DNA from 3 places in the Paenibacillus sp. YAF4_2 genome. Region 3 is predicted to be linked to each of the others. Evidence: predicted binding sites of a transcription regulator. Region 3 holds the regulator's gene; each other region holds the start of a gene.
The links. Region 3 encodes NrdR, which represses ribonucleotide reductase genes. Its sites were predicted from a motif close to AACACNATATATNGTGTT; they were not measured.
Positions count from the first base shown of each region.

Region 1: nrdI (class Ib ribonucleoside-diphosphate reductase assembly flavoprotein NrdI) is a predicted target of NrdR. The motif match lies at 3,123-3,140, and genes of this name have one in related genera.
Region 2: AB4Y93_RS20240 (adenosylcobalamin-dependent ribonucleoside-diphosphate reductase) is a predicted target of NrdR. The motif match lies at 5,054-5,071, and genes of this name have one in related genera.

Region 1 is NZ_JBFRCT010000008.1:361,628-368,463, forward strand. It holds gene rsfS (ribosome silencing factor) at 1-203, shown strand, start outside; gene AB4Y93_RS20050 (CvfB family protein) at 200-1,138, shown strand; gene AB4Y93_RS20055 (class I SAM-dependent DNA methyltransferase) at 1,142-1,903, shown strand; gene AB4Y93_RS20060 (thymidine kinase) at 1,974-2,606, opposite strand; gene AB4Y93_RS20065 (hypothetical protein) at 2,756-2,977, opposite strand; gene nrdI (class Ib ribonucleoside-diphosphate reductase assembly flavoprotein NrdI) at 3,379-3,792, shown strand; gene nrdE (class 1b ribonucleoside-diphosphate reductase subunit alpha) at 3,725-5,809, shown strand; gene nrdF (class 1b ribonucleoside-diphosphate reductase subunit beta) at 5,880-6,836, shown strand.
Region 2 is NZ_JBFRCT010000009.1:12,813-19,648, reverse strand. It holds gene AB4Y93_RS20250 (glycosyltransferase) at 506-1,516, opposite strand; gene AB4Y93_RS20245 (hypothetical protein) at 1,660-2,037, opposite strand; gene AB4Y93_RS20240 (adenosylcobalamin-dependent ribonucleoside-diphosphate reductase) at 2,400-4,985, opposite strand; gene AB4Y93_RS20235 (DEAD/DEAH box helicase) at 5,418-6,836, shown strand, end outside.
Region 3 is NZ_JBFRCT010000014.1:79,604-86,439, forward strand. It holds gene polA (DNA polymerase I) at 1-750, shown strand, start outside; gene mutM (DNA-formamidopyrimidine glycosylase) at 922-1,785, shown strand; gene ytaF (sporulation membrane protein YtaF) at 1,885-2,586, shown strand; gene coaE (dephospho-CoA kinase) at 2,612-3,208, shown strand; gene AB4Y93_RS26165 (lytic transglycosylase domain-containing protein) at 3,205-3,771, shown strand; gene AB4Y93_RS26170 (small, acid-soluble spore protein, alpha/beta type) at 3,854-4,069, opposite strand; gene nrdR (transcriptional regulator NrdR) at 4,189-4,668, shown strand; gene AB4Y93_RS26180 (VOC family protein) at 4,744-5,139, shown strand; gene AB4Y93_RS26185 (SGNH/GDSL hydrolase family protein) at 5,239-6,836, shown strand, end outside.

The DNA of each region.
Region 1 (6,836 bases), on a different contig from region 3:
AGGTACAAGCGATTACGACGGAGATCCGCAAACAAGCGGAGAGTCGCGGCGTACGTGTACGCGGCATTGAGGGTATGGATTCGGCACGTTGGGTACTGATTGACCTTGGCGATGTCATCGTTCACGTCTTCCATCGTGATGAGCGTGATTATTATAATATTGAGCGTTTGTGGTCCGACGCGAAGGTAGTGGAGTTCGCATGAGTTTGGTAGCCGGTACAATTCTAACATTAAGGGTGGCACGTGAAGTGTCGCCCTACGGTTATTTTTTGACCGATGAAGAGTCGGAGGTGCTGCTGCACTATACCGAGCTTGTCGGCAAAAAACCAAAAATCAATGATCCCGTAGAGGTATTTATCTTCTATGATTCTGAGGACCGGATTGCTGCGACGATGAAACGTCCTGCGCTTCTCCTTGGTGAGATGGCACGACTTAAGGTTGCTGATGTTCATCCGCGCCTCGGCTGCTTCTTGGAATTTGGTCTGGGACGCCAGCTGCTATTGCCAATCTCAGAGCTGCCTGAGAAGTTTGAATTCCGTCCGCTGCCCGGCGATGAAGTGCATGTCGTACTTGGCCATGATAAAGCGGGAAGATTGCTTGCAAGAACAGCCGGCGAGGACGAGCTGGGACCATTAGTATTCGAAGCTCCACAAGCATGGCGCAACCAATGGGTGGAAGGCTGGGTAACGAAGTCACTCCAAATGGGCTCATTTGTGCTTGTTGATGGAGGCGTTGTAGGTTTTGGCGTATATGGACTTATCCCAGCACCAGAACGTGTACGGCCGCTTCGCTTGGGCGAGCGTGTATCTGCACGCGTCACGTTCATTCGCGATGATGGTCGTGTCAATCTGTCGATGGCTAAGCTGAAGCAGGAAGGACGGCTTGAGGATGCTGACCGCATTCTCGCATTCCTGAAGGAGCGTCCAGGCGGCGGTATGCCTTATTCCGATGAATCGCCGGCAGATACAGTTAAGCAGCGGTTTGGAATCAGCAAATCAGCCTTTAAACGCGCGCTGGGCAAGCTGATGCGTGAAGGCTTGATAACGCAAAAGGGAAGCTGGACCTATCTGGCGGATTCGGCTGAAGCGGATTCTGCAGATTCCGAGGCAGGTACTCCGGCGCATCGTACGGAGGAATAGCAAATGGATGCATACGGTCAATTCGCATCGGTCTATGACAAGCTGATGCAGGACATGCCCTATGATGAATGGATCCAGTTCGCCCATGACAGCTGGGAGCTCTACGGTATGCCAAAGACCGTGGCGGATCTTGGCTGTGGAACGGGGAGTATAGCCATTCCTCTCGCTCTATCCGGACTAGAAGTTTATGGTATCGATCTGTCAGCAGATATGCTGACCGTTGCCCGCAGCAAATGGGACGAGTCTTCTTCTCAGGTTGGACGTGCGCGTGGGACGGCGACGTGGCTGGAGCAGGATATGAGAGACTGGACGCTGGCGGAGCCCGTGGATACTGTCATCTCCTTCTGTGACTGCGTCAATTACCTGACCGAGGAAGAGGATGTCGAAGCTGCTTTTCAGGCGGCATACGACAATTTACGTGAGGGTGGACTTTTTTTATTTGATGTTCATGCTCCTAAAGTGTTCCTTCGTTATTCGGAGGAGCAGCCTTTCGTGCTTGATGAAGATGAGGTCGCCTATATATGGACTTGCGAGCTGGACGAGTCCCGCACTCAGATCGAGCATCATTTAACGATCTTTGCGGAGGAGAGAAGCGGCAGGTTCGAGCGTTTTGAGGAAATGCATGCGCAGCGCGCATACGACCGCAGCTGGATGGAAGCTGCTTTGAAGAAAGCGGGTTTCCGCACGGTGGATTGTTATGCGGACTTCGAGCTTAAGCCTGCGGGCGATGATTCAGAACGTTTATTCTTTGCAGCGGTGAAATGATATTAATGTAAACAGGGTTGTCTTCCTTCACATCAAGTGGAGGGAGACAACCCTGTTGTTGTTTTCGAATTTAAGGAGCCGTAATCGTATCTGTACGCTCGTCAGATTGTTCTCCTGTCACCTTGTGGGGAGGAACGAAGCAGCGACGGCAGCGTGGCTCGTAGCTCTCCGTATCGCCGACCAAAAACACAGGGCCAAGTTTTGCCGGCTGTCCATTCACAATACGCTGCGTGAAAGTGGCTTCGGCATCACCGCATACCGCGCAGAAGGATGTTAATTTGACAATTTCGTCGGCAATGGCGAGCAATCCGCCGATATATCCGAACTCCTTGCCTCTGTAATCCATATTTAGGCCATCCACAATAATATGTTTGCCTTGATAGGCTAGTTCTTCTACTAGAGCGATAATAGGTTTGCCGAAAAAGGATGCTTCATCAAACGCGACGACATCGGCGTCCTTGGTCTCACGCAGAATCTGTTCGACGGAAGCAGGGGGAAGTTCCCTTGGCACGTTGGTTGCAGGGAGGCGGTATCCGATCCGGCTGACGATCTCCTCCGTGCTGAATCGATTATCTTCAGCCGGCTTATAGGCCTTAACCTGCTTGCGTCCGTACTTCATCAGCTTCTGACATCGTCTGATGAGCTCCCCTGATTTCTCCGAAAACATGGGCCCGATAATGACCGTAATGAAACCTCTATCCATGACTTATCCCTTACCTTTACTGATTGGTTGTATCATTTTAGCAGAATAAGTCGTAAAAGCAACAGGGGTATTCGACATGTTTTTTCGAAAGTCGACACTAGATATAGATTTTGCTCTAAATCTTTCCGGTCGAAATACCGATCTAATAATTATTCTCTTAATGCGTCCTTCAATCTGCTGTTCATGCTATCAAGGGAAGAGGATCCGCGGGCGGCAGCAAGTCTCAAACGTTTCAACTCCTGCTTTAAGCGGTCATTCTCCTGCGTTAGTCCATCTATGTAAGGCAGCAGAGCGGGTACCTGGTAGCCCGCATCCTGGAACAGTTGAAGCACGGCTTCACGCATCTGCTCTGGCGTTACTTGCTTGTCCATTTGAACCTCCATATTAGCAATAAAATGTCACTATCCCATCATATCCGCATCTGTTAAAATAGTCGAGTGCCGAAAAAGGGCGAATAAATAATTTCTCCATATTTTTCATTGACGGAGCCTATATCTTGATGTAGAATCAAATTTACCAACTACATATTGAGTTATGTAGTCAGATTTCAACGAAATTGTCAACTAGCGCATTTGACATCTTTGCTGTCAGAAGCGCTTTTATATTGCTGAATTTCAGCAAATACGCTGTTACAAGACGGATGCTTACGAAGTAAGAATTGCTTCGCAATTCTTTAAGTTAATGCTTACGAAGTAAGAATTGCTTCGCAATTCTTTAAGTTAATGCTTACGAAGTAAGAATTGCTTCGCAATTCTTTTGAGGAGAGAGAGACATGCTGGTAGTCTATGAATCAAGAACAGGCAATGTGAAACGCTTTATCAATAAATTGAATATGAGAGCGGTGCCCATTGGTGAGCTTGATTTGGTGGACGAGCCTTACGTTTTGGTCACGTATACGACTGGATTTGGTCAAGTACCGGAACGTGTCATGTCCTTCTTAAACCGGAATGGTGAGAACCTTCGCGGGGTATCCGCAAGTGGGAATCGTAACTGGGGAGACGGGTTTGCGAAGAGTGCGGATACGATCTCGAGCCTGTTCGACGTGCCTGTAATATCGAAGTTTGAATTATCCGGTACTAATCAAGATATGGAATACTTTGTCGAAAGGGTGCGAAATATTGAAACATATCGAACTGAACAACGAATTGATGCAACGCGGAGCGGACGGCTTCTATCAATTGGATAAAGATAAAGAGGCGGTTGTCGCTTTTATGGAGGAAGTAGACGCAAAGAGCGTTAAATTCACTTCCCTTCGTGAAAAGCTCGACTACCTTATAGAGAACGATTATTACGATAATGTATATGAGAAGTATACATATGAACAGATTGAAGCGGTATTCCTGCTTACAGAGAGCAGCGGCTTCCAATTCGAGTCTTATATGGCAATCTCGAAATTCTACAAAGACTATGCCATGAAGACTAACGATAAATCGAAATACTTGGAGCAATACCATGACCGCGTAGCGATTGTTGCGCTGAGCCTCGGTGAAGGCGATGCTGATAAAGCGCTTCGTATTGCGGAAGCAATGATTGAGCAGCGCTTGCAGCCGGCTACTCCAACGTTCCTGAACGCTGGCAAGAGCCGCCGCGGCGAAATGGTATCCTGTTTCCTGCTTGAGATGGACGATTCCCTGAACTCGATTAACTACGTGCTTGGCACTTGCATGCAGCTGTCGAAGATCGGCGGCGGTGTTGCGGTCAACCTGTCGAAGTTGCGTGGACGCGGCGAAGCGATTAAAGGTGTAGAAGGCGCAGCAAAAGGCGTTATGCCGGTACTGAAGCTGATGGAGGATGCCTTCTCCTATGCGGACCAAATGGGTCAGCGTAAAGGCTCAGGCGCTGGCTACTACAACATTTTCGGCTGGGACATTATTGAGTTCCTTGATTGTAAGAAAATTAATGCTGATGAGAAGACGCGTATCAAAACGTTGTCGATCGGCCTGATCATTCCTAATAAATTCTATGAGCTGGCTGCTAAGAACGAAACTTTGCATGTATTTGGTCCTCATTCCGTTCATAAAGCATATGGCAAACATCTTGACGACATGGATATGGACGTTATGTACGAAGAGCTGCTTGCTAACGAGCAAGTTGTGAAAAAAGCAGTAATGAACGCTCGTGATATGATGACGAAGATTGCTTCGATCCAATTGGAATCCGGCTATCCTTACATCATGAACAAATCGAATGCTAACCGTGTCCATGCTTTGAAGGATATCGGTCAAATCAAGATGTCTAACCTCTGTACCGAAATTTTCCAAGTGCAAGAGACTTCGACGATCAATGATTACGGCATGGACGATGTAATCCGCCGCGACATCAGCTGTAACCTGGCTTCTCTGAACATTGTGAATGTCATGGAACGCAAGAAAATTAAAGAATCCGTTCACGTTGGTATCGAAGCATTGACGACAGTCAGCGACGTATCGGAAATCGACAACGCACCTGGTGTACGTAAAGCGAACGAAGAGCTGCATTCCGTCGGCCTTGGCGCGATGAACCTGAATGGCTTCTTCGCTAAAAATAAGATTGCTTATGAGAGTGACGAAGCAAAAGAATTCGCGAGTGCGTTCTTCATGATGATGAACTATTATTCGATTGAGAAAAGTATGGAAATTGCAAAAGAGCGCGGCAGAACGTTCAAAGACTTCGACCGCTCTGAATATGCAAAAGGCACTTATTTCACTCGTTATATCGAGACGGACTTCCGTCCAACATCGGATAAAGTACAAGATCTGTTCGAGGGCATGGACATTCCTACACCTCAAGATTGGGCAGCTTTGAAAGAGAAAGTACAGAAGTACGGCTTGTACCATGCTTACCGTCTGGCAATCGCGCCGACACAAAGCATCTCGTACATCCAAAACTCCACTTCGAGCGTTATGCCGATTGTTGAACATATCGAGACACGTACGTATGCGAACTCGACGACGTATTATCCAATGCCTTATCTGGCTCAGGAAAACTACTTCTACTATAAATCGGCTTACAATATCGATCAGTTCAAGCTTATTGACCTGATTTGGGAAATTCAGCAGCACGTAGACCAAGGCATCTCGACGGTTCTGCATGTAAACAGCAACGTAACGACTCGTGAACTGGCTCGCTTCTATATCTATGCAGCTCAGAAGGGTCTGAAATCGCTCTACTATACGAGAACAAAGCGTCTTTCCGTTGAGGAATGCACAAGCTGTGCCGTATAATTCGAACTAACGATAAGGCTGCCGGATGATCAGTGTCGGAAAGCAGCCTTCTACCAAAGGAGCAGGATTGATGAAAGCAGTAAACTGGAACCGTCCAGATGACGATTTTACTCTTACTTTCTGGCAGCAGAACGTTATGCAGTTCTGGACAGATGAAGAAATTCCACTCTCCGATGATAAAATGGACTGGATGGAAATGAGCGACATCGAGCGCAGCGTTTACAAAAACGTGCTTGGCGGCTTGACGCTTCTTGATACGATACAAGGAGGCATTGGCATGCCTAAAATTTTGGAGCATGTCGAAGGCCTGCAGCGCAAAGCAGTCTTGGCGTTTATGTCGATGATGGAGCAAATCCATGCGAAGTCGTACTCCAGTATCTTTACGACACTGGCTTCGACAGAAGAGATCGACGCGATCTTCCAATGGGTAGAAACAAACGAGCAGCTTCAGAAAAAAGCGAACCTTATCGCTTCCTGGTACGCTGGCATCGAGACCAATCAGCAGTTGTACAAAGCGATGGCAGCTTCGGTATTCCTCGAAAGCTACCTATTCTACAGCGGCTTCTTCTATCCGCTTTACCTGGCTGGCCAAGGCAAAATGACAAGCAGCGGCGAGATCATCGACTTAATCCTGCGCGACGAAAGTATCCATGGTTTGTATGTAGGTGTGCTTGCACAAGAGCTGTTTAATGATTTCAGCCCTGAAGAGCAGGCGCAATTGAAAGAAGAGATATATGCACTTCTGAACACATTGTATGAGAATGAAGTCGTGTACACAGACAGCCTGTACAGCCCGCTTGGCCTGCAGGAAGAAGTGAAGACTTACGTCCGCTACAATGCGAACAAAGCGCTTATGAACCTTGGCTTTGAACCTCATTTCCCTGAGGAACCGGTTAATCCGATCGTCTTCAACGGAATCAGCACACATACAAAGCAGCATGACTTCTTCTCGAAAAAAGGCAATGGCTATGTTCGTACCGTTCATATTGAGCAATTGCGTGACGAGGATTTCGTGTTTAATATGTAA
Region 2 (6,836 bases), on a different contig from region 3:
GATTTTAATCGCTAATAATTTTACCGTCTCCAGCTAAGGATTTCACTCGTTTGTCTTTAGCATCTTTCAACTTCCATTTCTTCCCCTGCGTGACCCGCCGTATCTTTTTCAATTCTTTTTATTTTAGAATTTATATCATAATTCTTTTTTGAGGAATACAGGAAAAATGATCCTTTTTTAAGTAATGCGTTGAGTTGATTTTCTTTTACTAGTTTGAGACAACGCATAAATCTATTTGAGAAGAAGGTTTATTGGGATAGTCACGTTCGTTATACAAAAAAAAGTAGACCTCCCCATTAGTCGTGGGGGGTCTACTTTTATTTAAATATAAGAAGCGCAAAAGTAATTACTTAATCAATCAAGACGCTCCAAAATCCAGTCTTGTAGAGTTCTATTATTCTCCTCCGCTTGGCGAATTAGCTCATTCCTCTTATCCGGCAGCCAGGCATTACTGTTGTTTGTGTCCCTTTAGTGTCGACCTTCCGATTTATCAATAACAACGCTTCTATCTTTTTCCTAGAAGCTCGGCCTTTTGACGGTTCCACAACGTATTACTCCTGATTTTGTACAATTTGTTGTCGAGAACCTTTTGGTACAGCTTCAGAACCGAGTCCGTCAAGATGATATCGGAGTATCGTGTTCTTACATAACGCCGGAGCTTTCGGGCCGCCGGCAGTCTCTTGCGGTTCTTGACCTTCGCCGCCATGTCTGAGGTTGTGCGGCACAGCAGCTGTGGCATGCCCCGAAGCACCTCAGTGACGCCGCCTTTCCGGAAGCCAAGCACGGGCGTGCCACTAGCCATCGATTCTACGAGGACTAGACCGAAAGGTTCATCCCACGTCGAGGTGAACAAGACGAAGCTGGCGTTGGCGAGCAGCTGGCGTTTGCGTTCACCGCCGACGATGCCGACATAGCGGATATTTTTACCCAGATGCGGCTTGATTTTGGAGTTGTAATATTTCTTGTCGTTCAGCGTCCCGGCGATGATGAGCCGCTTTCCCGTTTTCTTGGCGACCTTGATGGCCAGGTGAACGCCCTTTTTCTTGATCACTCTCCCCAGGAAGAGCATGTAGTTCTGCTTGGTGGTCCTGAACGTGTAATCATCCATGCGAATGCCGTTGTAGACGGCGTAGCCTCTTCGTTTCCCAAATTTACGCAGGATGAATTTGCTGACATAGACCGGAATCTGAATACGGCTATCGCTTCCTTGGGAATGCGATTGGCCGATGGTAGGAATCGGCGGATTCGCCTTGGCGACGATGCCGTAATGATCATGTATGATGTCCACGTTGGGCGGGAGGTTTTTAATGATGAAGTCGAGCTGTTCTTTTCGATCGTTTGATTCATATTCGAACGTTCGGGTCGCGTTCGAGCTCGACCCTTTCTTGGCAAACAGAAACACCTCGTGTCCCCGTTTGACCAATTCTTCAGTCAAATAATGAACCTCGCGCTGCGTGCCCCCGTAACCCTTCGGCGGGACAGGAATCGTATTCGTCGAGATTAGAGCAATTCTCAATTATCCCCCAGCTCCTTAGGTAAGTGTCTTTCCATAGGCATTCTTTGTAGGATATGAACTGACTCCAGAGCAGGGCACGGCTAATTCAATCTGTATTCATTTTTAAACGCCTCTTAACTATCATGCCCGTTCGTATTATGAGGTCACCAGATCTTTCTGGTCGACCTCTTTTTTGTAGGGTCGTAAGATAGCGGTAGCCGGGGGGCGAACGTTTCTGCCCGTGGGACTTGGATCCCGAGAGCCAGCACGATGCTATTCTTCTTCTCCCATTCTAAGTAAGGCGAGTACCAAACTCCAGGCTTGATATCCGCAAACGAGCTGTTCTTGAACGCGGACACGTCCGCTCCGGCGGCACCGGCAATCAGTTTCAGGGGTTCGCCGCGCATGATCGCGTTATTCAGCAAGAACTGGCTGTCGTTAACGCCGCTGATAATGTCCTTGCCCTGCAGATAATAGATGTCTGCTTTAGCCCAGTGAGTATCGGCTTTTTTGAAATCCAATATCTTTTGTGTCGTTAACATGGACTCAGCCTCCATCGAGGAAGTGAACGCAATCATTACTTTTACGTTTTTTCGGGTGTTGATATTATTGAACTTAATCAATACTAAAATACTCAAAGTATAGAAACTAGGATATTAAAACTAGATGGTAGCCTTACTTTATCGGCGAATCAATACTACCCTCTTTAGTTTGTTTATTGCATTTTTATTTATTACAACAAAATTAAGTTTTGAAGCCCGGAAGCTCGTTTTTTTCTTTCTAGTCCATCTCCACTCCACACTATTGGGGTTTAACCCAAATTTAAAAGAGGTGTCCCTTAGTCATTTAAATGACTTATGGGACACCTCTTTTTTTGTGTTCTTTGTTATGCACATTGCATTTATTAGTTACACTTGCTATACCCACAGTTGCTGCATTGTTTACATCCCTCTACATTCAGCAAAGAAGCCGAACCACAAGACGGGCAAAGATCACGCGAGGTTACCTCGCCATGCTTATGCGAATCAACCGCAGCAGCAGCTGGAGAAGCTTCCAACACAGGTGCAGTTTTCACCGGCTCATAAGCCGCCGCCTGCTCGTTTGTGCTTTCGATATGAATCTCAAGTGCCTTCGCAACCGCGTCAGCGATCGATTCTACACGATTCGCTCCAAATCCGATAGCGCCTGTGCCGCCAATACCTTTGAGATGCTTGATCAAGAGCTTCACTTTGTTACCATGATCACCATAACGGAGGAACAAGGAGCAGACACGGCCAAGCGCTTCGGCCATCGCAAACACGTCAGATCCCGCTTTGCCTACGTTCAGGAAGATCTCACCTGGAATACCGTTCAGATCATTAATCGTAATATAAGCCATGCCGAATGGCGTATTTACTTTATAGGTTGCGCCGCGTAAAATTTGCGGACGGCGTTTGTATTGCTTGTCAAAGTCCTGCTCCGCTTGAGGCGTGACTTTCGCATTCAAAGTCGTGTTAAGAGACTCGAGTGAATCTTGATCCTCCACTATTTCCACTGTTGCAGCTGCTTCACCAGCTGCATCTGGCTTGTCATCCTTCTTCGTCGACAACACCTGTACATCACGGCTGCCGTCACGGTAGATCGTTACGCCTTTACAGCCAAGATCAAACGCAAGCTCATACAGCTCTTTTGTTTCTTCAACCGTAAAGTCGCTTGGACAGTTCGCCGTCTTCGAGATCGAGCTGTCTACCCAGCGCTGAATCGCAGCTTGTGCACGGATATGATCCTTCGCGGACAAATCCATCGCCGTTACGAAGTAATCCGGCAGCTCTTCACCAGGATGTGCATCCTTCCAATCTTGCGCGATTGGCACGAGTTGCTTGTCGAAGCCAAGGCGGCTTTGACGGAAGTATTCGAAAGCGAAGTACGGCTCGATGCCTGTAGAAGTGCCTACCATCGTACCCGTGCTGCCTGTTGGCGCTTGTGTAATGACGGTAACGTTACGGATTCCTTTTGCCAGAACCGCTTCTCCCACTTCAGGGAACTCCGATACCATGTTTTTCATAAAGCCGCTTTGCAGGAATTTCTCCGCATCAAAGGCTTCGAACGAACCTTTCTCTGCTGCAATCTCAGCAGAAGCCAGATACGCTTCACGTGCCATAAATCCATATATTTTATCGAGGAACAGAAGCGATTCTGGACTGCCATAACGGATGCCAAGCTTGATCATCAGCTCAGCTAGCCCCATTGTACCAAGGCCTACGCGGCGCTCGAGCTTCTGGTTCCTCTCGTTTTCTTCAAAGTGATAAGGTGTAGTATCAATAACGTTATCAAGGAAACGTACCGACCACCTCGTAACCTTCGAAAGCTCTTCCCAATCCACCTCATGCTTGCTTCCATCATAAAACTTGGACAAGTTAATCGCGGAAAGGTTACAGACACCCCAGCCTGGAAGACCTTGCTCGCCACATGGATTTGTACAAATAATCGGGTTGAAGTACCAGCTGTTCGACATCTGGTTGTAGTATTCCATGAAGACGACGCCTGGTTCAGCCGATTTCCATGCCGACTCGATAATCGTATGCCAGACTTCACGTGCACGGACTGTTTTGTAAGGCACAACGTGCTTACCAAGCTTCTTCCATGCGTCCAGATCACCTGTCCACAGCTCATCATATTCAGGATCTTTAGTGTCAGGGAACACAAGCTCCCACTCCAGATCTTCCTTGACAGCCTTCATAAAGCCATTGCTGACACAGACCGACAGGTTGGCATTGGTCACTTGACCCATCGTTTGCTTCACTGTAATGAAATCAAGTACATCCGGATGCCAGTCGTTAATCATCAGCATCAGCGCGCCTCTGCGGCTGCCACCCTGCTCGATCAAGCCAGTAGTATAGCTGAACAAACCACCCCAAGAAACGGCACCGCTCGACGAACCGTTAACACCTGCCACAATAGCGCGGCGAGGACGAAGTGATGATAAGTTGATACCAACCCCGCCTCCACGAGCCATAATTTCCGTCATTTCAGAGAGCGTCGTCATAATACCGCCGCGGCTGTCCTTCGGTGATGGAATAACGTAGCAGTTAAACAGCGTCAATTCTTCGCTTGCACCTGCACCTGCAGCAATACGACCGCCAGGTACCAGCTTCCAATCATCTAGAATATAACGGAAACGATTGGTCCATAGCTGCTGATTCTCATCCCCTGATTCCGCACCAGCCATCGCGCCAGCGAGACGGTCCCACATTTCTTCCGGTGTCTTCTCTATTGTAAGCGTGAGTTTTTCCACGCTGGTTGTCATCGTATCCCCGCTTCTGAGCTTTACAGTTACTTCAGATCCGCTTCGCTTAATCACTTCTCCAACCTCTTTGGCCGGAAATTTCGGATCATCCTTCGTCAGGACCAGAACTACATCCCCTACAGCTGTTTTACTTGTATCGGCATTTTTCCAAGCATAGCGATCCAAAAATATCTTCTCGCTAAGGCCTTCCAATTTCCGCGTCATTACCACGATTGGTCCTTCCTCCCATGTCCCCTTATAGCGCTTTGCACACCTATTTATTGTATGAATCGGGCACCATATATTGTGTGTACTCATCATTATACTATACTACATATCGGTATACACCCCAATTTTCACCTATTTCCCCGCTATTCTGCGCTTACATCGCCTATTCTCTTTCTATTGCTTGTCTTCTCCCTAATTTAGCTCGTTTTTTAGCATATAGGAATGTCAACATTTTCAACACAATGTCTATATTTCACCTTGAAGCGCAGCGGCCTCCTTCAAAGTTCGACACATGCTTGTTAAGAATGATTGAAAAAGGCCATACTAGTGACAATTATCTCTAATTGCTGGAAATCGAAAGGAGCTGCCATCGTGACCTCTACTAATAACAATCAGGCAAATGCGAATCCCGCTTCTTCCGAGGACTCCATAGTAAGACGCAAGCTTCATCCGCTTGTTGATCTGCAATGCGACCGTACCTGGTTCGAGGAGCTGCAAAGCCGTGTTGCCAAAAATGGACCTTGGGACGATTGGACGCTCTATCAATTATCGATGGAAGCCGAGCAGGCGAAGCGAGTTGAAAGCTTCGAGCAGCTGCAATGTCTGCGTTCACTGCCTTCCTTTGAACCAATGCCACATCAGATCGATACGGCACGAAAGGTCGTACATGAGATGGGCGGGCGAGCGATTCTTGCCGATGAGGTTGGCCTTGGCAAAACCATTGAAGCTGGCCTCGTTATAAAAGAATACATGGTACGCGGCCTCGTCCGGCGAGCGCTTATTCTTGTTCCCGCTTCTCTAGTCCTCCAGTGGGTCAGAGAACTGAATTCAAAGTTTGGCATCTCCGCCGTTGCCCAGAAGAAAGAGCATACGTGGCAATATGATGTCGTAGTTGCTTCCATTGATACGGCAAAGCGTGATCCTCATCGTGACATTATTCTCGGTCAAGATTATGACCTGATCATCATTGACGAGGCGCATAAGCTGAAGAACAAGAAGACAACAAACTATCAATTTGCACTGGAGCTTCGTAAAAAATATTGCCTCCTTCTTACCGCAACACCGATTCAGAACGATCTGGATGAGCTCTATAATCTGATCACGCTGCTGAAGCCCGGTCAGCTTGGCGGTCAAAGCGAGTTCGCCGCGAATTTCGTTGTCGACAAGCGTCTTCCAAAGAACGAGGATCAGCTTCAGGACGCCTTGTCTTCCGTCATGATCCGCAACCGGCGGGGGGATGGCGGTATTTCATTTACGAAACGTATCGTGAAAAATATCCCTCTTGAGCTGTCAACGGAAGAGAAAGCTCTATATGACGCTGTAACGGCCTTCGTCAGAGATCGCTATAAGGAAGATGGCGTTGATATGATGAGTATGCTTCCGCTCGTCACGCTGCAGCGTGAAGTGTGCAGCAGTCGGGATGCGGTGTTTATTACGCTAGTTAATCTGTTTAAGAAAACATCAGAGGATTCTCCTATCCGCCCGAAAATATGGGGGCTAATTGAGTTTATTAAGCAGATCAATGCCAATACAAAAGCCGAGAAAGTGATGGAGCTAGTCCAGCAAATTAATGATAAAGTGATTATCTTCACCGAGTATCGGGCTTCGCAGGAATATTTGCTGCAGTTTTTCCGCTCCCACAACATATTGGCTGTACCATATCGAGGCGGCATGAACCGCGGCAAGAAGGACTGGATGATGGATCTGTTCCGCGGGCGTGCCCAAATCTTAATTGCGACCGAAGCCGGCGGTGAAGGAATTAATCTTCAATTCTGTCACCATATGATCAACTTTGATCTGCCATGGAACCCGATGCGGGTTGAACAACGGATCGGCCGTGTTCACCGG
Region 3 (6,836 bases):
ATTCGCCTTGAAGAAGGCCGGCAGATCCGTAAGGCATTCGTGCCGTCCGAGCCGGGCTGGTACATTCTAGCGGCGGACTATTCGCAGATCGAGCTGCGTGTGCTTGCTCATATTTCAGGCGATGAACGGCTGAAGGAAGCTTTTATCAACGACATGGATATTCATACGAAGACGGCGATGGACGTATTTGGCGTGTCGGCTGATCAAGTTGATTCGAATATGCGTCGTTCGGCGAAAGCTGTTAACTTCGGTATCGTGTACGGAATCAGTGATTTTGGCTTATCGCAAAACTTGAACATTACGCGGAAGGAAGCGTCGAAATTCATTGAACAATATTTCGAAGTGTTCCAGGGTGTGCGCAAATATATGGACGATATCGTTATGCAGGCCCGCCGTGACGGCTATGTGACGACTCTGCTGGAGCGCCGCCGTTATTTGCCGGAAATTAAAGCTTCGAACTTCAACCTCCGCTCCTTCGCAGAGCGGACCGCAATGAATACGCCGATCCAGGGTACAGCAGCAGACATTATCAAGCTGGCAATGGTGCGGATGGATGAGACACTTCGCGAACGTGGGCTGAAGAGCCGTATGCTTTTGCAAGTACATGACGAACTTGTATTCGAAGTTCCTGAAGACGAGCTTGAGCTCATGAAGGAGCTTGTGCCTAGCGTAATGGCGGGCGCACTTGAGCTTGATGTTCCGCTGAAGGCGGACGTGAATTACGGTGTGAACTGGTATGAGGCGAAGTAAGGCTGGACTCGGGATTGACAAAACTATCCCGACTAAGCGAAGTTTCGCCTGTCTGCTGCGGGGATAATGTCCCCGCAACAGCGAAAGTTCCGCTAAGCCGTGGGATTGACAAAAGTATCCCACGCCGAAGCCTGTACGAATCAGGTATAATGGTTGTTGAGGTGAATAGAGATGCCTGAATTGCCAGAGGTAGAAACCGTAAGAAGAACGTTAATTGAACTTGTTGCCGGTAAAAAGATAACATCGGTGACGGTTAAGCTTCCCCGCATCATACAACGACCGGCTGAGCCAGAAGCGTTCGCTGCTGCGCTTGAAGGTCGGACAATCCAAACCGTTGAGCGGCGAGGGAAGTTTTTGCGAATTATATTAGATGATCTCGTGCTTGTCTCCCATCTGCGGATGGAAGGGCGTTACGGTGTGTTCCCTAGCGATGAGCAGGTAGAGCTTCATACACATGTCCTGTTTCATTTTGAAGACGGAACGGACTTAAGATATAAGGATGTACGTCAGTTTGGCACGATGCATTTGTTTGAGCCAGGCACGGAATTTGAACTAAAGCCGCTCAATAAGCTTGGGCTGGAGCCGCTTGATAATGAAGCTTTTACAGTGGATGCATTAAGAGGCATGCTTGGTAAAAAAACCGGTCTGATCAAGCCGCTTCTGCTGAATCAGGAATATGTGGTAGGGCTTGGCAATATTTATGTGGATGAGGCACTGTTTCTCGCAGGTATTCATCCGGAGCGCGCGGCTGATTCCTTGAAGAAGGCAGAATGGGATCTTCTTCATGAAGCGATTATTTCGACGCTGGCCAAGGCAGTTGCTGCAGGCGGCTCTTCGGTGAAATCATACGTGAACGGGCAAGGGGAAATGGGTATGTTCCAGCACCAATTGCTTGTGTATGGCAGGAAGAACGAGCCTTGCACCAAATGCGGCCGCTTGCTTGACAAAACCGTCGTAGGCGGCAGAGGAACGCATACATGCGCGAGCTGCCAGCCATTAGCGAAGACCCGTAAAAGGAACGTTCGGAAGGATTAATGCACCGTAGCGGATTCCCCGCATATGCTGTTGTTGTTACGAACAATAGGCGGATGTCTAGATGATTGAGACATCTGATATGCGGGGGAGGGCTGCGGGTTGTTCGCGCATTTTGCTTCTTTGCTGGTGCTTGCTTTTGCTGTCAGTGTGGATGGCTTCGGAGTAGGCGTGACATACGGATTGCGGCGAATACGAATTCCGCTCTTGTCGATTGTCATCATTGCGATTTGCTCTGGTATGGTTATTTTTCTGTCGATGCTCGTTGGTTCATGGATTACGGGATATTTATCTCCTTTTGTCGCTAAGTTAATTGGATCTGTGGTTCTTGTAGGCATTGGGACATGGGCGCTCCTGCAGCTTAGACGGAGCGGCCGGGAAACTGGAGCTGGTGACGGTGAGGCGGATGCCGAGCAGGAATCAGGAACTGAGCCATCAACCTTGGTTGATCGTTCGCATCCGGTGCTTGTTGTCATTGTTGAATTGAAGCGCTTAGGATTGGTTATACAAATATTGCGGACTCCGCAGGCTGCCGATGTTGATAAGTCGGGGACGATCTCTGCGACTGAAGCGCTTATGCTCGGTGTTGCCTTGTCATTTGATGCTTTTGGTGCAGGTATCGGGGCTGCGATGGTCGGATTATCACCTTTGTTAACCCCTATTATGATTGCCGTAGCGAGTGCCTTGTTTCTTCTTGGCGGGATACGGTTTGGCTTCCGTTTCTCGAACTGGAAAGGCATGCAGGCGATATCGGTGCTTCCGGGTATTTTATTGATTGTAATTGGGATATTAAAGCTGTTATAGGATGATTAGAACGGGGTGAAAGCTAATGAAGATCGGTTTAACCGGCGGGATCGCTACCGGCAAGAGCACCGTTGCTGCCATGTTGGTAGAACGGGGCGCATTGCTGGTCGATGCCGATCAGGTTGCGAGAGAGGTTGTTATGCCCGGCGAACCGGCTTTAGAGGCGGTCGCCTCTACATTCGGACAAGCTGTTATACATACAGACGGAACGCTCAATAGGAAAGCGCTTGGCGAGATCGTGTTCAACAATCGTCAGCGGCTCATGCAGCTTGAGAGCATTCTGCACCCTGCGATACGAAATCGCATGCAGCAGCAGATCAGGCAATATGAGGAACAGGACCCGAGACAGCTTGTTGTAGCAGACATCCCTTTATTGTATGAGACGGGTCAGGAAGAGTTGTATGAAGGCATTATGGTCGTCTATGTTCCGCAGCAGCTTCAGCTTACACGGCTGATGGAGCGGAACGGATTGGCACAGGAAGAAGCACTACGCCGAATCGGACTTCAGTTGGATATTGAGCAGAAGAGAAGCCGTGCGGACTGGGTGATTAATAACAGTAGTTCACTTGAAGAGACTAAACGTCAGGTGGACGAGTTTTGGAAAAGTCAGGATTTGCCATGAGATGGTTAATTCGAAAAAGAGTGCTGCTTATTCTGCTCATCGGCCTCATTGGTGTGTTATTCCTGAATTCTAATTGGCTTGCCCGTATGATGTATCCAATCGAGTTCAAGGAAGACATACGTGCCAGCGCCTCTAATTATGGTGTTGATCCGCATCTGATCGCGGCGATTATTCGAACAGAAACAAATTATTCGACCGGGCAGGTTTCGAAAAAAGGGGCACTTGGCCTCATGCAGATTATGCCCGATACGGCGGATTGGATTTTTCAGAAGGCGGATTTCAAGAATGTAACAGAAGACATGCTGCAGAATCGACCGGATGTCAGTATCGAAGTTGGAGCATGGTATTTGCAGTCCTTGCATAAGCAATTTGATCAAAATACGGTTGCTGTCATCGCAGCCTATAATGCGGGTCCTGGTAATGTGAGAAAATGGCTTGATTCCGGAAAATGGGACGGGAAGCTGGAGACAGCGGATCAAATTCCATATGGAGAAACTCGCCACTATGTACAACGGGTTATTTATTATTATAATAAGTACAAAGATCTTTATCCGATTCTCTGACCTAGACAAGAAGAAGCCTTGGCCGTCCGCCGCTTCAGGACGGAACAGCCAAAGCATCTGTTATACATGACTGATGAAATGATTATTGACGACCTGCAAGAGATTGTTCGGCAATTTGCACCAAACGGCGAGTAATGTTACCCCCGATGTAGCCTGCGTCTTTTGTAAGCAGGTTGCCATAGTAACCGTCTTGCGACAACGTAATACCCAGCTCTTGAGCGACCTCATATTTCATTTGGTCTAGTGCTGCAGTAGCTTGCGGTACCAGTAGTGTGCTGCTGTTGTTGTTCGAGCTCATTGATGTTCACCTCCTTGCGGTTGGTAAATGTATTATGTGCGGAATTCGCAACTTCATTCAGGTAACGATTGGTAAATTTTTTATAACCATAAAAGCAGGATTCGGAAGGAGTGAAATAGATGAAATGCCCTTATTGCGATTACGCGGGTACAAAAGTACTCGATTCAAGGCCAGCCAATGAGAACAAATCCATTCGCAGACGTCGTGAATGTGAGAAATGCAGCAGAAGGTTCACGACCTTCGAGATGATTGAGGAAACCCCGCTTATCGTCATTAAGAAAGGCGGCAGCCGGGAAGAATTCAGCCGTGATAAAATTCTCCGCGGACTCATCCGGGCTTGCGAGAAGCGTCCGGTATCTGTTGAACGTCTTGAAGTTATCGTCTCGGAAGTGGAGAAGGAGCTTCGTACGACTGCACTTGCAGAAGTAGACAGCCGAGATATAGGTGAGATTGTAATGAGCCAGCTGTTTCCAGTTGACGAAGTTGCTTATGTGCGGTTCGCATCCGTATACAGACAGTTCAAGGATATCGATATGTTCATGAAAGAGCTGAACAGTCTGTTGTCCAAGCATCCGATTAACAATCCAGGCGGCTTGTAGCTGTACGAGATAGCCCTTCCCTTAAGCCGGGAAGGGCTATTTTTGCTTCAATAAAAATAGTGTGGGAGTGACTGTATGCTGAAAATTGAAGCATTAGATCATCTTGTGTTAACCGTAGCAAGTATCGTGAAGACGGCTGCCTTTTATGAGAAGGTGTTGAATATGGAAGTTGTTGTGTTCGGCGATAATCGTAAGGCTTTGCTGTTCGGCCAACAGAAATTTAATCTGCACGAGGCGGGCAAAGAATTCGAGCCGAAGGCAAGGAAGCCCCAGACTGGTTCGGCTGATTTCTGTCTAATTACGAAGACGCCGATGGAGGAGCTTCTCCGGCATCTGGCAGCTTGCGATGTGCAGGTGGAGGAAGGGCCAGTTGCCCGAACTGGAGCTGTAGGCAAGATTGTATCTGTGTATATACGCGATCCGGATCAGAATCTGGTCGAGATATCGAATTATATGGTGAAAATCACTTAATTTCTTATATAAAGCCTTTAATCTCTAACATGCGGCCGGACCGGATCGTTCTATATAATCAATGGAGATACGTCAAACAAGAAAAGGTGATATCTTCAGATGGATAATAAAACGACAGAAGTAACAGCTGATAATCATAGAGGCCCATCGGCTCCTAAAGATCCGACCCAGAAACGAAGCGGATTTTTCATTATGTTCGAATCCATTATAGAAGCAAGTGCCCGCCAAGACGGGAAGTTCTCGCAGGAGATTTACCTGGAAGGACGGCTGAGTGATAAAGCTAAATTTACAGGCGGGGTCGAGGATGAGGAGATACTCGCACACCTGGCTAGCTGCAGCGGGATCCGTAAGCTGGTACATAGTATTGGAGTTTCTGTGAAGGCGCATGACGAGAATCAAGGCACGGAGATCTACTTTAGCCTCGAAAACTGGGGGAAAACAAACAAATACGAGTCAGGCACCAGGATCAGAATTCCTTGTGTGGCAGATGGTTCGGAAACTTTATTGGTCCTGGATGAGTATGAGTGGTCATCGGATGATGATATACCTGGAAAATTTACTTTTGAATTTGAGCAGGCAGGTGCGCTTGCGACGGCGAGCATTATTTTGTACCTGAATGATGGGTTTGAAGTTCCGGAGATTACGCCAGAATCACCTGTTGAATTCGGATCTGAGGCTTATCACGGGATGATCGCTAAGTCATTAGTGAGCAAAGGCAATAATTATAGACTGAAAGCAGCAATTGAAAAAGCAAAAAGAGGCGAGGATGTAACGATTGCCTTCATCGGAGGCTCCATTACGCAAGGTGCCGGAGCTAAGCCGATTCATAATACCTGTTACGCTTACCAAGCTTATGAGCGGTTTAAGCAGCTGTTCGGCTATCCTGATGCTGACCATATACATCTGATCAAAGCCGGAGTTGGCGGTACGCCTTCTGAGCTTGGCATTGTTCGTTATGACAGGGATGTTCTTCGAAATGGTACCGTAGAGCCGGATATCGTAATTATCGAATTTGCCGTGAATGATGCAGGTGACGAAACTAGAGGGAATTGCTATGAGAGTTTGGTGCTGAAGGCACTAAATAAAGCAAATGCTCCAGCCGTTATCTTGTTGTTCAGCGTATTCCAGAATGACTGGAATCTTCAAGATCGGCTATCGCCTGTAGGCTGGCATTATGAGCTGCCGATGGTTAGTGTGAAAGATGCGGTGGTGGAGCAGTTCCGGTTATCGAAGGCTGAGGGTAATATCATTTCGAAAAGGCAGTTCTTCTACGATATCTATCACCCGACGAATGCGGGCCATACCGTGATGTCGGATTGTCTTGGTTACTTGCTTGAAGAAACGGATCGTTCTGAAGCCGATGGCGCAGATATTTTGATTGATAAGCTGCCGGTTATCGGGAATGATTTTGTGGAGATACGCTTGTTGGATAAGAGTAATAGCGAAGACATTGATGCTGTGATTGAAGCGGGGAGCTTTATTGAGACGGACACTGATCTGCATATGGTGGAAATGGATCTCGATCCATTTGGCACGCCGCAGTTTCCACATAACTGGATGCATACGGCTGTAGCTGGAGATGGCAGCTTCAAGCTGACGATTCACAGCAAGCGACTTATCCTGGTGTTCAAAGATTCTGGCAGTCAGGACTTTGGAAGTGCGGAAATTTTGGTTGACGGGCAGCATATGAAAGCAGC